Linked DNA regions of Pigmentibacter sp. JX0631. The protein of the gene in region 1 interacts with the protein of each later gene in a pairwise test. Links are inferred from orthologs where the notes say so. Each region holds a gene or a part of one and is shown on either strand. Other genes may lie near its edges.

Region 1 (7,031 bases):
ATAATGGAACCACTTTAAAGGAAGAAGCTATAAAACTTGGATACCTTACTGCAGAGCAATTCGAAGCTTGGGTTGATCCTAGTAAAATGCTCTCACCTCATGGGAAGTAATTTAACTTCCACTTTAAAAGGATAGAAAATAAAAATAACTTAAGCCAAAATTATTTTCCTATCCATTCAATATGTATAATTCCAGGACGTCCATTTTGCCCATCTTGCCCTGGAAATCCATCCCCACTAGCAGAGCCCATTACTCGAGCTCCTCCTTGATGCGGAGTTCTTTCTTTGCTACCAATTCCACCTTTACCACCAACACCAACATAAACAGTGAATTTTGTTCCAGGAGTAACAGTTAAAGTATGTTCTTCAATTATACTGCTGTATCCATCGAGTCCATCTCCTCCTTTGCCTCCTAATCCCCCATGAAAATAACGCGTTTGTCCTTCTAAAAAGTTGGGATACTCGAAATAGCTTCCGTGTCCTCCATTCCCACCTCTTCCACCAAACCCTCCTAAACAGACAGAGTAGTCAGTAAATTTTGATTTTATTTTCATAGTATTATCTGAATTTTTTGTATTTGTAGAAGCTTTTGAAAATGCCAACGGACCAAAAGTAGAAACTTCACCTTCTGTTCCAAAAGTTCCTGAAATTTTTGCACTGATGGATTGTGGGTAACCATTTGCTGTTTTTTCTGCAGAGTACCATCCGCTATTTTCATCCCTATATTTTCCTAATTGTCCCAATTGCCCAGGTTCTCCCGAGTGATGGCCATTCGCTCCTCCTCCGGCAGTGGCATTTCCACCCCAAGAAGCACCAAACCAACTACCTAAATAGTAAGATGCACCTGCCCCACCAGCACCTCCACCACCACCTGCATTTCCTCCAGAGCAACCTATAACTTTCACTGAAGTCACATGCTCTGGAACAATCCATTCCCCCTGATAAGAGGAAAAGCTGCCATCAGCATTCATTTGTGCGGTAAAAAGTTTTGAATGTTGATTAGACAAAATATGAATTTCAGGTGGATTCACTTTTACTTTTTCTTCTTCTTTATCTTTTTTACATGAGTTTAATATAATTAATAAGGAAATAAGTGAAATTTTTTTAAATCGATACATAGTGCTCCCTTCAGGTTTTTATAAAGAAACATTAGTGTTTAAACTTAAAAAAATAAGGATATCCTCAGACATAGCACAGATAAATATAAGAAAAATTAAATCAGTGAGAAAAATAATTCAATTTTGCTTGACTCTTTGCTATTTAGGAGAGTCAGTATATAAACGGCATTGCCTGACGCATCCAGGAAATATTGTTTTTTGCTTATATTTTCATCAACATTCAAGTCAGATTTTGCAGGAGTAAGAAGTAGTATGTCAAAATCAGAAGATATCACCCAAATATTAAATGCTCCATATTCTATTCAGTATCAAAATATTGATGAATTAAAGACTCTTATCCAAAATGAAAAATCAGTCTTTATCCAAATTGTTGGGCAAGAAGGGGATCGCAATCCCGATTTGACAGTATTTTCCTCTGAAATCATTGAAGAAATTCGTATTCGATTTTCTGGAAAACGCTCACCATTACAAGAATGGCTTAAATCCTTGCGTAATATTCCTGCTGAAGAAAGAAAAAATGCAGGGGCAATTATTAATGAACTTAAGTCTGAAATCGAAGCTTATTTGAAAACTTTTTTAGATAATTTTCGACTTGCTGCAGAAACAAAAAAACTAGAAACTCAAACAGAAGACATTACGTTACCTTTTCCAAAACTAAATTTAGGAACGAGACATCCAATATCAGTTGTAATGCGCGACTTACTAGAACCTTTTCAAAGAATGGGTTTTTCAGTCGTTGATGGTCCAGAAATAGATACCAATTTCTATAATTTTGATGCTCTGAATGTTGTTAAAGATCATCCTGCGCGAGAAATGCAAGACACTTTTTTCTTGGCGAGCGAGTGGGTACTTAGAACTCACACAAGTAATGTGCAAAGCCACGCTATGATGGAAAGAAAATTGCCTCTGAAAATAGTTTGTCCTGGATGCGTCTATCGGAACGAATATGACATGACTCATCTCCCAAGTTTTAGACAAATAGAGTGTCTTGTTGTGGATAAGGGAATTCACTTAGGCCATTTAAAACATACTGTAAATGAAATGTTGAATGCTGCTTTTGGGAGACCTGTGAAATTACGTTTTCGGTCTAGTTATTTTCCTTTTACAGAACCTAGTGCTGAAGTTGATGTCCAATGCCAACAATGCCTTGGAAAAGGTTGTCGGAGTTGTAAATATGTGGGTTGGTCAGAAATAGGTGGTTGTGGATTAGTAAACAGAAAAGTACTTGAAAGCTGTGGCATTGATACCTCAATTTATAGTGGATTTGCATTAGGTTTTGGTATCGATCGGATGGCGAAAGATAGATTCGCAATAGCAGATCTACGTTCCATGTTAGATGGAGATATTTCGTTTCTAAATTCGTTTACTTTATCATAATCCCATTTACAAAGGTAACAAAAATGCTCGCTAGTCTAAAATTCATAGAAAGATTTATTACTCTTCCTAAAGTAACACAAAAATATAATATCAATGGAAAATCAATAGACATTCAAACATATGACCTTCCTAAAATAACTCCCAATTTAACGAAACAAGGCTTTGAAATTGATAGTATTATCAAAAAAGGAGAAGGCCTTGAAACAGTTGTTATTGGGAAAATTGAAAAAACAGAATCCCATCCAAACGCTAGTAAATTACAGATATGTCAAGTAAATATTGGAGACAAAGAATACAAACAAATTGTTTGTGGTGCAAAAAATGCACGAGAAGGTTTATATGTTGCTGTGGCGCTTCCATCAACAATCTTACCAAATAACATAGAAATTAAATGTTCTAAAATTCGTGAAGTAGAAAGTAATGGTATGCTGTGTTCAAGAGAAGAGCTTGGACTACCAGTAATTAAAGAACTTGATGGCGATGGTATTTGGGAAATATCTGAAGATCAGCAAGGCGGTAAGCCTCAAGACTATCTAAATGAATATTTAGGCTTCCCAATATTTGAAGTGTTAGAAATTTCAGATACTTTATTAGAAATTAGTGTCACACCTAATAGACCAGATATGTTATTTCATGCCGGAGTTGCAAGAGAAATAGCGGCTGCTTTTGAGAATTTAAATATCCCTTATACAAGAAATACCTCTGACAAATATTCCATTAAAAACTCTATCAAACCTGAAACAGTTAAAAATGATGCTATAAAAAATATAGAATTAAAATGTGGTCATATCAGTTTTTCCGCAGAAAACTCTATTCATACTCCTGCATTTTTTATGCTAGTTGACTCAGTGCAAGTTAAACCGAGCCCAGCTTGGTTAAGAAATTTACTAGAAAATCTTGGTCAAAACTCTATAAATAACATAGTCGATATTTCAAATTATTTATTACTTGCATTTGGGCAACCTAGTCATGCATTTGATTTAGAAAAATTACACTCAAAAAATCCTAATGAAAAGAAGATTTATTTAAGGCAAGCTATAGAAAATGAAAAATTTACTGGATTAGATGGAAAAGAAAGAACATTAGACCCTAGTGACCAAGTTATAAGTGATATAGAAACAACTCAAGGTTTACTTGGAGTTTTAGGCGGAGAATTTTCCAAAGTAACAAAAGATACAAAAAAAATAGTGATTGAATTTGCCAATCCTCATTCCGTAGCTGTTAGAAGATCTTCAAGAAGACATGCTAGACAAACTGAAGCAAGTTTCATGTTTGAAAAAGGAATTGATGCCGCTGAAAGATTTTTTGCCGCAGCAGAATATTTTGCTCTAATGGAAAATTTACAAAATATTAAACCAATTTATTGTGGAACAGTTCATTCTCACGATAAAAATAAAAAATCTGAAATAAAAACTGAATTTCCTATTAATAAAATTAATTTTTTATCGACTGCACAAGAAAAAATTCTAGGTGCAAATATTATACCTTTTGAGAAACAATTAAAAATACTTTCTTCCCTTGGCTTTGAGCTAAGCAATGTAACGGAAAAATCAGCTTTAATTAACGTCCCCACTTGGAGAAGTTTAGATATTGATGGACAAGCTGATCTAGTCGAAGAATTTATAAGAATAGAAGGAATTGATTTAGTACCAGCAACTCCGATGGTAACATTAACGAATGTTAATTATGATGATAATCAATTCAAACACTTTGAAAAACTAAGTTCACGTTGTACCTCTTTAGGATATAGTGAAGTTATTAGTTTACATTTTATGCGGTCTGATGAACACAAAAAATTAAAACTAGAAACCATAAATTCGTTAGGTGAACCTGTTGCTTTATTGAATCCAATAATAGGTGATGAACCCTTTCTACATACAACACTGATTCCAGATCTTCTTAGAAAAATTGCGAAGAATTTAAGCTACGGCAATAACAGTGGACAACTATTTCATATTTGTCGCACATTTCAAAACCGTGATATTGAAGGAAACAGAATCTTTGAACAAAATAATTTGGAAGAATTTATAACTACAGAACTAAAAAATACAAATATTCCGCATAGCGAATACCATTTTAAAGAAGGTTTTGCTTATACAAAAGAAAAAACTCAACTTGGAAGACCAGTTGAAACTCCAAGATTAGCTGGAGTAGTATTTGGCAATAGAATAGAAAAAAATTGGCAAAATACTTCTGCTATAAAATGGACTTTACATGACATTATTGCACACGTTTCATCCCTACTAAGTTGTATGGAATGTGAGCCTTCTGTCATTAGAATAACTGATGATAAAAATAAAGAATCTGAAGATTTAAAATTTCACCCTTTTGCTGCTGCATTACACCCAGGAAGAAGGGTGGGTATATATTTAAAGTCACAAAATAATGAATTTGTTTCTGTTGGTTGGTGCGGAGAACTGCACCCACAAACAATGCGCAACTATGAAATAGATGTTCCTTGTCTTGCGTTTGAAATAAATGTTTCTTTATTAATAAAACAATTAAATGCACCAAAAACTTTTATTAAGCGAACAGCATTAACTCAAAAATTTCCTACAGTTTCTAGAGATTTTGCTTTTCTAATTAATGAAGATATAACAGCAAAAGAAATTCAAGATAAAGTTAGAAGCTCATTAGAAAATCTTCTTTCTAATGAAACACCTGCAATATTTCAAGATTTAAATATTTTTGATATTTATAGGGGTAAAGGTGTCCCAGAAGATAAAAAATCTATAGCTTTTAATATTCAATTAATTCCAACGGAAAGAACTTTTACTGAAAAGGATATTCAAAAAATATCAAATACAGTTATACAAGTACTTAGTTCTGAATTTAAAGCCGAATTAAGAGGATAAATTTCTAAAATATTTATTGTTTAAAATTTGACGAGTTTCTTTTTATTTTATTTTGAATTATTCTTTATATAAAAGATTAAAAGCAAAAAAGAAAGAAACTCAAGTGATTTTTAAAACTAAAGTCTTTATAAATGAATATTTAAAAAAAATTGCCAAACTATCAATTCTTTTTTCCTACTTACCATATTCTTTACGTTCCATGTAATTTGGAGCAAACACATTCCAATTGCAGACATAGAAGCTTATTATTGGGATTGGTCCAGAGATTTATCTCTAGGATACTATGATCATCCAGGAGCAGTTGCTTGGTTTTGTAGATTAGGAACTTATCTTACAAATGATATAAGTAATTTAAGATTTTTCGTCCCAATTTTTAGTTTATTCACAAATATGTTTTTAATTTTATCATATAAATAATTGTGTAAAATAGTTTTAAAAGTTATTAAAATAAATGAATTTTCAACTAAAGAGGAATTCCACAAAATTAATATTGTAAAAGGAATCTAAAATTTGCCTGACAATAAAATGGAAGTGATTGATAACTTTTAATTGGTTAAATATTTTTGAAAATTTTTTATTCTTTTAAAAAACTAGTTCCATAAATTCTGCCTCTTTTCAAAGTAAAATTTATTGACAATATTTAAATTTAGAATTATTCTAAATTTATAATAGTTATATAGATGGCCATCTTAAAACTATTTGAAAGGCTACTAACTCATAATTAGTTATAAATGCCTTTTATATATAGATATTTTATATGGATATTTTAATCAAATATTTTTTAATAATAGCAGAATTATAAGGATGTAGTTTGCTGTTAAACATAGTAAACATTACATGGAGATCTTTATATTATGAAAAAAATATTATTAACATCTTTATCACTATGTATTTTTCAATTTAAAGCTTTTGCAGAATATAAAACTAGAGTCATTATTGGAAATGGAACATCAGCGCAAGTATTTCGCAGAACTGCATCAATTGATAACTGGAAAACAATTGTCATAGGAGGAAATGGCTTATGGGATAATTTTAAAGAACATAAAATGGGTCAAACAGCCCATATCCTACATTTACCAGGTCAAATAATACCTGCCTTTATAAATGCTGATGGCAAAAATAATCTGACCGGATTTCTTGATTCTAGCACTTATCAATTTGAACTTAACAAGTTATCTCAACAAAATAACTATAGAGATAATGCAATTGTTTATTCAGAATACTTAGTTAAAAATATTTCAAGAAATGGAAAAAAAGTGATTGTCAATGCTAGTAGCAAAAACATGGATCATATTTCAATTCAAGCTGATGAAGTTATTTTAACAACAGGCATTCCTCCACAAAGAAATCTGTCTAATTTAATTCAAGATGCACATAAAAAATCGAACAATCTTGGTTTTGTCCAAATTCAAGAGGCTGTAGAATACTTAAGTAAAGAAAGCAAGTATTATACAACTGAACCTTTAACTGTAGCATTGTATGGAGGTAGTGCAACTGCTGCTTGGGTTGCCGATGTAATTGATGAACGCCAGCCTCTTAAATTTTATTGGTTTGCGCGCCCTGGTAAACCAGGTGAAGACAAATTTAAAGAAGCAGCTGTAGCAGGTGATCGAAATTATCTTATATTAAAAAAAACTGAAGCCATCAGACAAATCAAAGATGTAGAATCAATTATTTATATG
Region 2 (6,576 bases), 1.8 Mb from region 1 along the record:
TTCACGATAAAAATTAAATCCAATATTTGGACTTTTATTTTCTTCAATAATTTTTTTTATTTCTTGAATACTGTCATTTAGTATTTTCCAATTAGATAGAGATTTATCATATAATTCTTTTTCTCCTGGTTCACTGACATATTGAGCATAATTTTTTAAGTGGTCTTCAAATTTTTTAAAATTTCCACTAAATTCTTCTAATCCTTTATTTTTTATTGCTTGGGAAGAATTTGTTGCCCAATCTAAGGAATATAAAATCAACCCCCTTGGCCCTGCAATTAGATCTCTTTTTAATTCTCCAATTGCCACAATACTAGGTAACCAGTTTTCTCCGGTATTTTGTGAATAAGAGTTTGTTTTATTTATCATTAAAATTGAATATATTGAGATGCATAATATAAGAAAAAATAATATACCTAGTGATAAATTTAATTTAAAACTAAGACTTATTTTTTTCATTCACTACTCTCCAAAAAATTCCTATAAACTTTTCATGCTTCGGAGTCTTTGGAAAATTTATTAACTAGTAAAGAAACTGGGCGTTAAAATTTTGAACATAGATGAAACTTTTATCTACTATGAATAAAGTAAACAATAAACATACAAAAATCACTTTCTAGTTTTTTGCTTTTGTATCACTTTTCAGATATGAAGTTTTTGAAATCTTGTTTGAATATTGTTAGGAGTCGACTTATGCTAAATCATTCTTTCAATCCATTGACACATTTAAAAGAAGAAGAATCCATGTTTTTTCATTCAGTTCTTGAATTTGCGAAAAAAGAAATTCAACCGCACATAGCTGAAATGGATGAAAAAGAACTCTTGTCACCTGAAATAATAAATAAAATTTTTGATCTAGGTTTAATGGCAATTGAAGTTCCTGAAAAATATGGTGGCGCAGGCGGATCTTTCTTCCAAGCAATTCTTGCTATTCAGGCTTTAGCTCAAGTCGATCCTAGTGTCAGTGTTTTTGTTGATGTCCAAAATACTTTAGTCGCAAATGCTCTTTTAAAATGGGGACCAGAGCAAATAAAAAATAAATATTTTCCGCAAATGGCTAAAAATAGAGTGGGAAGTTATTGTTTAACAGAATCTAATAGTGGGTCAGATGCTTTTGCACTTAGAACAACTGCTAGTGATAAAGGTTCTCACTATGAATTAAATGGTAAAAAAATATTTATTACCAATGCAAAAGAGGCTTCTGTATTTCTTGTTTTTGCAAACATTAGCCCAGAATTAGGTTACAAAGGAATTACTGCTTTTTTTGTTGATAAAGATATGGGTGGAGTTACTTTAGGTAGGAAAGAATCTAAATTAGGAATTCGAGCTAGTAGTACTTGTGAAGTTATTTTTGAGAATGCTAAAGTACCAAAAGAAAATGTTATTGGTGAAGTAGGGAAAGGTTATAAAATTGCAATTGAAACTTTGAATGAAGGTAGAATTGGCATAGCTGCGCAAATGTTAGGGCTTGCTGAAGGCGCATATTTTGCAGCAGTACAATATGCAAAGCAACGTGAACAATTCGGCAAAACAATTTCTCAGTTTCAAGGAATTCAGTTTCAGATTGCAGATATGGCTATTCGTATTGAAGCTGCTAAGCTGATGGTTTACAATGCTGCTCGATTGAAAGATGCTGGTCTCAGTTTTGTAAAAGAAGCTGCTATGGCAAAACGTTTTGCAAGTGAAGTTGCGGAAAATGTAGCCAGTACTGCGTTAGAAATTTTTGGAGGCTATGGTTTTATCAAAGAATTTCCAGTTGAAAAGTTTTATCGCGATGCAAAAATTGGCAAAATTTATGAAGGAACGACCAACATGCAGTTGCAAACTATTGCAAAGATGATACTAGATTAATCTTGTTGTTTTTTGGATTAATTGGAGTGATAAATACATGAATTTTAAATTAGCGACATTGAAATTGAGTGCTATATTGGTTTCTTCTAGTTTTGGCAGTGCTGTCATGGCTCAAACTGCTGCGAGTGCTCCTCAGCAAGCTCCAGCAGGGGCTGCTTCTGCAGGCGCTCCTCAAGGAGGCCCAATGTGGGTTAATTTAGCCCTCATGGGTGGAATTATTCTATTTATGTGGCTATTCGTTTTCCGTCCTCAGTCGAAAAGAGCAAAAGAGCAAAAAGAATTTTTAAATTCTTTAACTCCAGGGGTCGAGGTAATTACAGCTGGAGGAATAATTGGGACAGTTGTTGAAGTGAAAGACAACATAGTTTCATTAAATGTAGGAAATTCTACGTTACGCGTTATCAAATCTTCCATTTCTGGAAGACTAGAGGCTGCTGCAGCTTCTGTAAAGTAAAGTTAGGTTTTGCTTTTGAAAAATGAAACCGCCCGCTCATTCTGGGCGGGCGGTTTCATTTTAAGTTTTTTTTATAGCAACACATCAGGTGATTTATGCCAAACAAAGTTCCTATGCCCGCGTTGTGGTGGATTAAAACGGTTATTATTTTCTGTGCCCTTATTTTTGGAATTTTATATACTTTACCTACTATTATTGGAAATCCTTCGGATTGGAAACGTGATCAAAACGGCCAGCCAGAGAAGTGGTACCAAATAGCTGCTGAAAACTTTCTCCCATCTTCAAGAGTAAATTTAGGTCTTGATTTACGAGGTGGACTTTCATTAACTCTAAATGTTGAAGTTGAAAAAGCGCTTCAAGACTCTATCATTCGTGCAATGTCAAGAGCAAAAGATCTCATAGCTACTGAAGGTATAAAAACTGGAGCATTTAAAGTAAATGATGATCTTTCTGCAACTATTGAAATAGAAAATCAAGCCCAAGCCCAGCAGCTACAAAAGAAAATCAATGAGCAAACATTATTATTATTATTTGATAAAACTGTTGGAAATACTTTACATTTTTATCCTAATAAAACAAACCTTGCTGAATTTGAAAAACAATTAATGCAACAGGCAATCAATACAATTCGTAATCGTATTGATCAGTTTGGCGTTTCTGAACCAAATATTTTTCAAGCTGGTATAACAAGAGTTGTTGTTGAATTACCAGGAATGTCAGATACTGAAAGAGCAAAACAATTACTAGGTAACACGGCACAACTTGATTTTCGTTTAGTTTTGAATTCTGTTACGCAGGAACAGCTGTTACCTTTATTGGCTGAGGCGCGGAAAGCTTTAAAAATTTCTGAAGAAGATCATCAACCTTCTACTATTGAAGAACTTTCAAGATGGTTAAGAGACAATAATAAATTACCTAAAAATGCGACTATAGTTTTAAAAAGAATTTATGGCCAAGGAACCCAAGTAGGCAAAGTCGTATCTACTCTCCCTTATTTAGTAGAATCACATGCTAAATTAACAGGTGATCTTATTGAAGATGCACAAGCAGTTCAAACTGCTGAAAATTATATACCGCAGTACAGTGTTTCTTTAAAATTTAAACCACAAGGTGCGAAATTATTTGGAGAGCTGACGACTACCGCCGCAGATCCCAAAAATGCGCCACACGAAGTTGCCATTATTCTTGATGGAAATCTGCAAAGTGCTCCCTATGTTCGTTCACCAATTACTGGGGGAAATGCTTCTATTACTATGGGAAGCAATATAAATATGGCTGAGCAAATGAAACAATCACAAGATTTAGCTCTTGTTTTACGTGCTGGAGCTTTACCTGCTTCAGTAAAAGTTGTTGAAGAACGTCAAATAGGACCTACTGAAGGTGCGCAAAATATTCATGCTGGAGTCATTTCAACTCTAATTGCTGCAGTTTTAGTTATTGTTGTTATGTTGTTTATTTATGGTTTATCTGGGTTTGTAGCTAATTTAGCTATGATTTTCAATGTCCTTCTCATACTAGCTTTTATGGCTTTGTTTGGAGCTACATTAACTTTACCAGGTATAGCTGGAATTGTTTTAACTATGGCAATTGCTGTTGATGGTAACGTGGTCATTAATGAGCGTATTAGGGAAGAAATACGTTCTGGTTTTTCTCAAAAACAAGCTTTTTATAAAGGTTATAGTACGAGCTTTCGCACTTTAATAGATGCGCATATTACTTCGGCTGTCGCAGGGATTGTTCTTTTAATTTATGGTAATCCTACAGTTAAAGGCTTTGCTGTTACTTTGTTATGCGGTATTATCTGCACATTATTTACTTCATATTACGTAACAGAAGTTATTGGACAATGGCTTGTTGAAAAAACAAAAATTAAAAGGTTTGGCTAAAAAAGAGGAAAACTATTATGGCGTTTAAATTAGGAAACATTCAGGTTTTCCCACATAACTATTATTTTGATTTCATGAAATGGCGAAAATTTACTGTGGGAATTTCGTTATTACTTGTTATATTATCACTAGTAATTGTTGCAGTAAAAGGTCTGAATTATAGTATAGACTTTTTAGGCGGAGCAGAAATTCAAGTCAACGTAGTGGATCGTTCCATTTCACGTGAAAAGTTGCAAGAGGCCATAAAAGCTATTGGTATTGATCATGCTGAAGTAACTGCTTACGGGAATATTGCTGTCCGGAAGGATAATTCTGAATCCTTTTTAATTAGAATTCAAAGAGAAAAAGGAAAAGATGAAAATGCAACAACAGGAAGAGCAGCCGAATTAAAAGAAAAGTTAACTGCAAAGTTTGGTGCAGAGAAGCTTGTTTTTGCCTCTACAACAAATATTTCTGGCAAAGTAGGAAAAGAAGATGAATACAAGGGGTATATGGCTTTGCTGCTTTCTTGTATTGGTATTCTTATTTATATTGCCTTTCGTTTTGACGCAAGATTTTCTCCAGGCGCAGTTTTGTGTTTGATTCACAATGTTATTATTGCACTTGGTTTCATGACTTTACTCGGTCGTCCTTTTAACACCACTTCAATAGCAGCTTTTTTAACTATTGTTGGTTACTCTATAAATGATACGGTAATTGTTTACGATCGAATTCGTGAAACTAGGCTTTTGCAACCCAAAATGCCTATGATTGATGTTGTTAATAAAAGTATTAGTCAAACTATGAATCGGACTATTTTAACTTCAGTTACTGCTATCTTGGCTTTATTAGTATTATCCGTTTTAGGCGGTGGTTCTATTGAAGATTTCGCAATTACAATGTTGGTTGGTGTTGTTGTTGGTACTTATTCTTCTATTTATGTTGCAGCTCCATTAACTTTAATGATGGATGGTTACTTTACTAAGTTAGGCTGGAAACAAAAAGAGCAGAAAGATAAAGCTGTAGTTGAAAAACCAAAAGATTATGCTCCTCCTATTTATGTTAGAAAAAAACATCCACAGGAAAAAAAGTAAATGGTTTTTACAACAAACCAAGAAGAAGTAACGCAGCATTTTACCAATGAATATTTATGTACTACGGAAAGATATGCTTGGAAAATAAAAGATATATTTGCTAAAAATTCAGATTCTTTTGCAGAATATTTTTCCCAAAAGAAAAAATTTTTACTCAATGGTCAAATGCTTGAAACAGATGGAGCCTTGCTACGTTTATTACCAGAACCTTGGTTATTAAAAGATCTTAAATTAGCTTGTGAGCGCATTCTGCAGGCTATTAGGCAAAAAGAAAAAATTACAATTTTTGGTGATTATGATGTAGATGGAACAACATCTTGCGCCATGTTACAGCAATTTTTTGCCGAGATAAATTATCCTGTTGATATTTATATTCCAGATAGGTTGCTCGAAGGATATGGACTCAATAGTATTGGCTTAAGAAAACTCGCCGCACAGCAAACAAGGCTAGTGATCACAGTAGATAATGGCATATCCGCAGTTGCTGCTTGTGAGGAAAGTAAACAGCTAGGTATAGATGTTATTGTTACTGATCATCATGATATTCCTCTAAAATTGCCTAATGCTTTTGCAATTTTGAATCCTAAACAGGAAAATTGTTTATTTCCAGAAAAAATGATTGCAGGCGTTGGTGTTGCATTTTATTTATTAATTGGATTAAGGCAGAAATTAAAAGAAAACAGCTTTAAATGTGACATTAATTTAAAAAATTATCTCGATTTTGTTGCAATTGGTACAATTGCAGATATGGCTCCGCTTGTGGGAGCAAATTATATTTTGTGTAAAATTGGTTTAGAAGTATTGTTGCAAAATATAAGTCTAGGAAACCGTCTGGGGATTCAAGAATTGTTACTTTGTGCTGGGTGGAAAGTTGGGCAAAAAGTGACCGCAAGTGATATTGGTTTTAAAATTGGCCCCCGTTTAAATGCTGCAGGTCGTTTAGGAAATGCTCTTAGAAGTGTTGAATTATTAGCTACTAGTGACATAAATTCAGCAAAAGAAATGGCTTTCCACTTGCATCAAGAAAACTCTGAGCGTCAACTTTTGGAAAAGCAATATACCGAAGAGGCATTTGAATTGGTGCGAAAAATGAGTTTCATACCCGATGCTCTTGTTTTGCATCAACCGCATTGGCATCCTGGGGTAGTCGGATTAGTAGCAACCCGAGTATTGGAAAAATTTTATAGACCTGTTCTTGTGTTTGGCACAGTAGATGGAAAATTAAAAGGAAGTGGTCGTTCGACACATGCATTTAATTTGTTTGCAACACTTAATGCTGCTCGCGATGAGTTTATTTCTTTTGGTGGACATT

What was found.
Region 2: the proteins of pheT (region 1) and secD interact in binary tests that used the Escherichia coli proteins (3 or more experiments, as listed by UniProt). The link is inferred for Pigmentibacter sp. JX0631 from one-to-one orthologs.

The regions. Positions count from the first base shown.
Region 1 is NZ_CP123622.1:1,055,652-1,062,682, forward strand. What follows is about bases 2,152-5,549. They hold pheT (phenylalanine--tRNA ligase subunit beta), read left to right. Parts: upstream 2,152-2,517; coding sequence 2,518-5,349; downstream 5,350-5,549. Other genes in these bases: pheS (phenylalanine--tRNA ligase subunit alpha), read left to right, coding at 2,152-2,494. Outside these bases: fumC (class II fumarate hydratase), read left to right, coding at 1-110; QEJ31_RS04540 (hypothetical protein), read right to left, coding at 161-1,117; more of pheS, read left to right, coding at 1,370-2,151; QEJ31_RS04555 (hypothetical protein), read left to right, coding at 6,204-7,031.
Region 2 is NZ_CP123622.1:2,855,509-2,862,084, forward strand. The notes cover bases 1,853-4,795. They hold secD (protein translocase subunit SecD), read left to right. Parts: upstream 1,853-2,400; coding sequence 2,401-4,191; downstream 4,192-4,795. Other genes in these bases: yajC (preprotein translocase subunit YajC), read left to right, coding at 1,889-2,305; secF (protein translocase subunit SecF), read left to right, coding at 4,209-4,795. Also shown: QEJ31_RS12380 (methyl-accepting chemotaxis protein), read right to left, coding at 1-459; QEJ31_RS12385 (acyl-CoA dehydrogenase), read left to right, coding at 694-1,851; more of secF, read left to right, coding at 4,796-5,264; single-stranded-DNA-specific exonuclease RecJ, read left to right, coding at 5,265-6,576. UniProt on the Escherichia coli protein: Part of the Sec protein translocase complex. Interacts with the SecYEG preprotein conducting channel. SecDF uses the proton motive force (PMF) to complete protein translocation after the ATP-dependent function of SecA.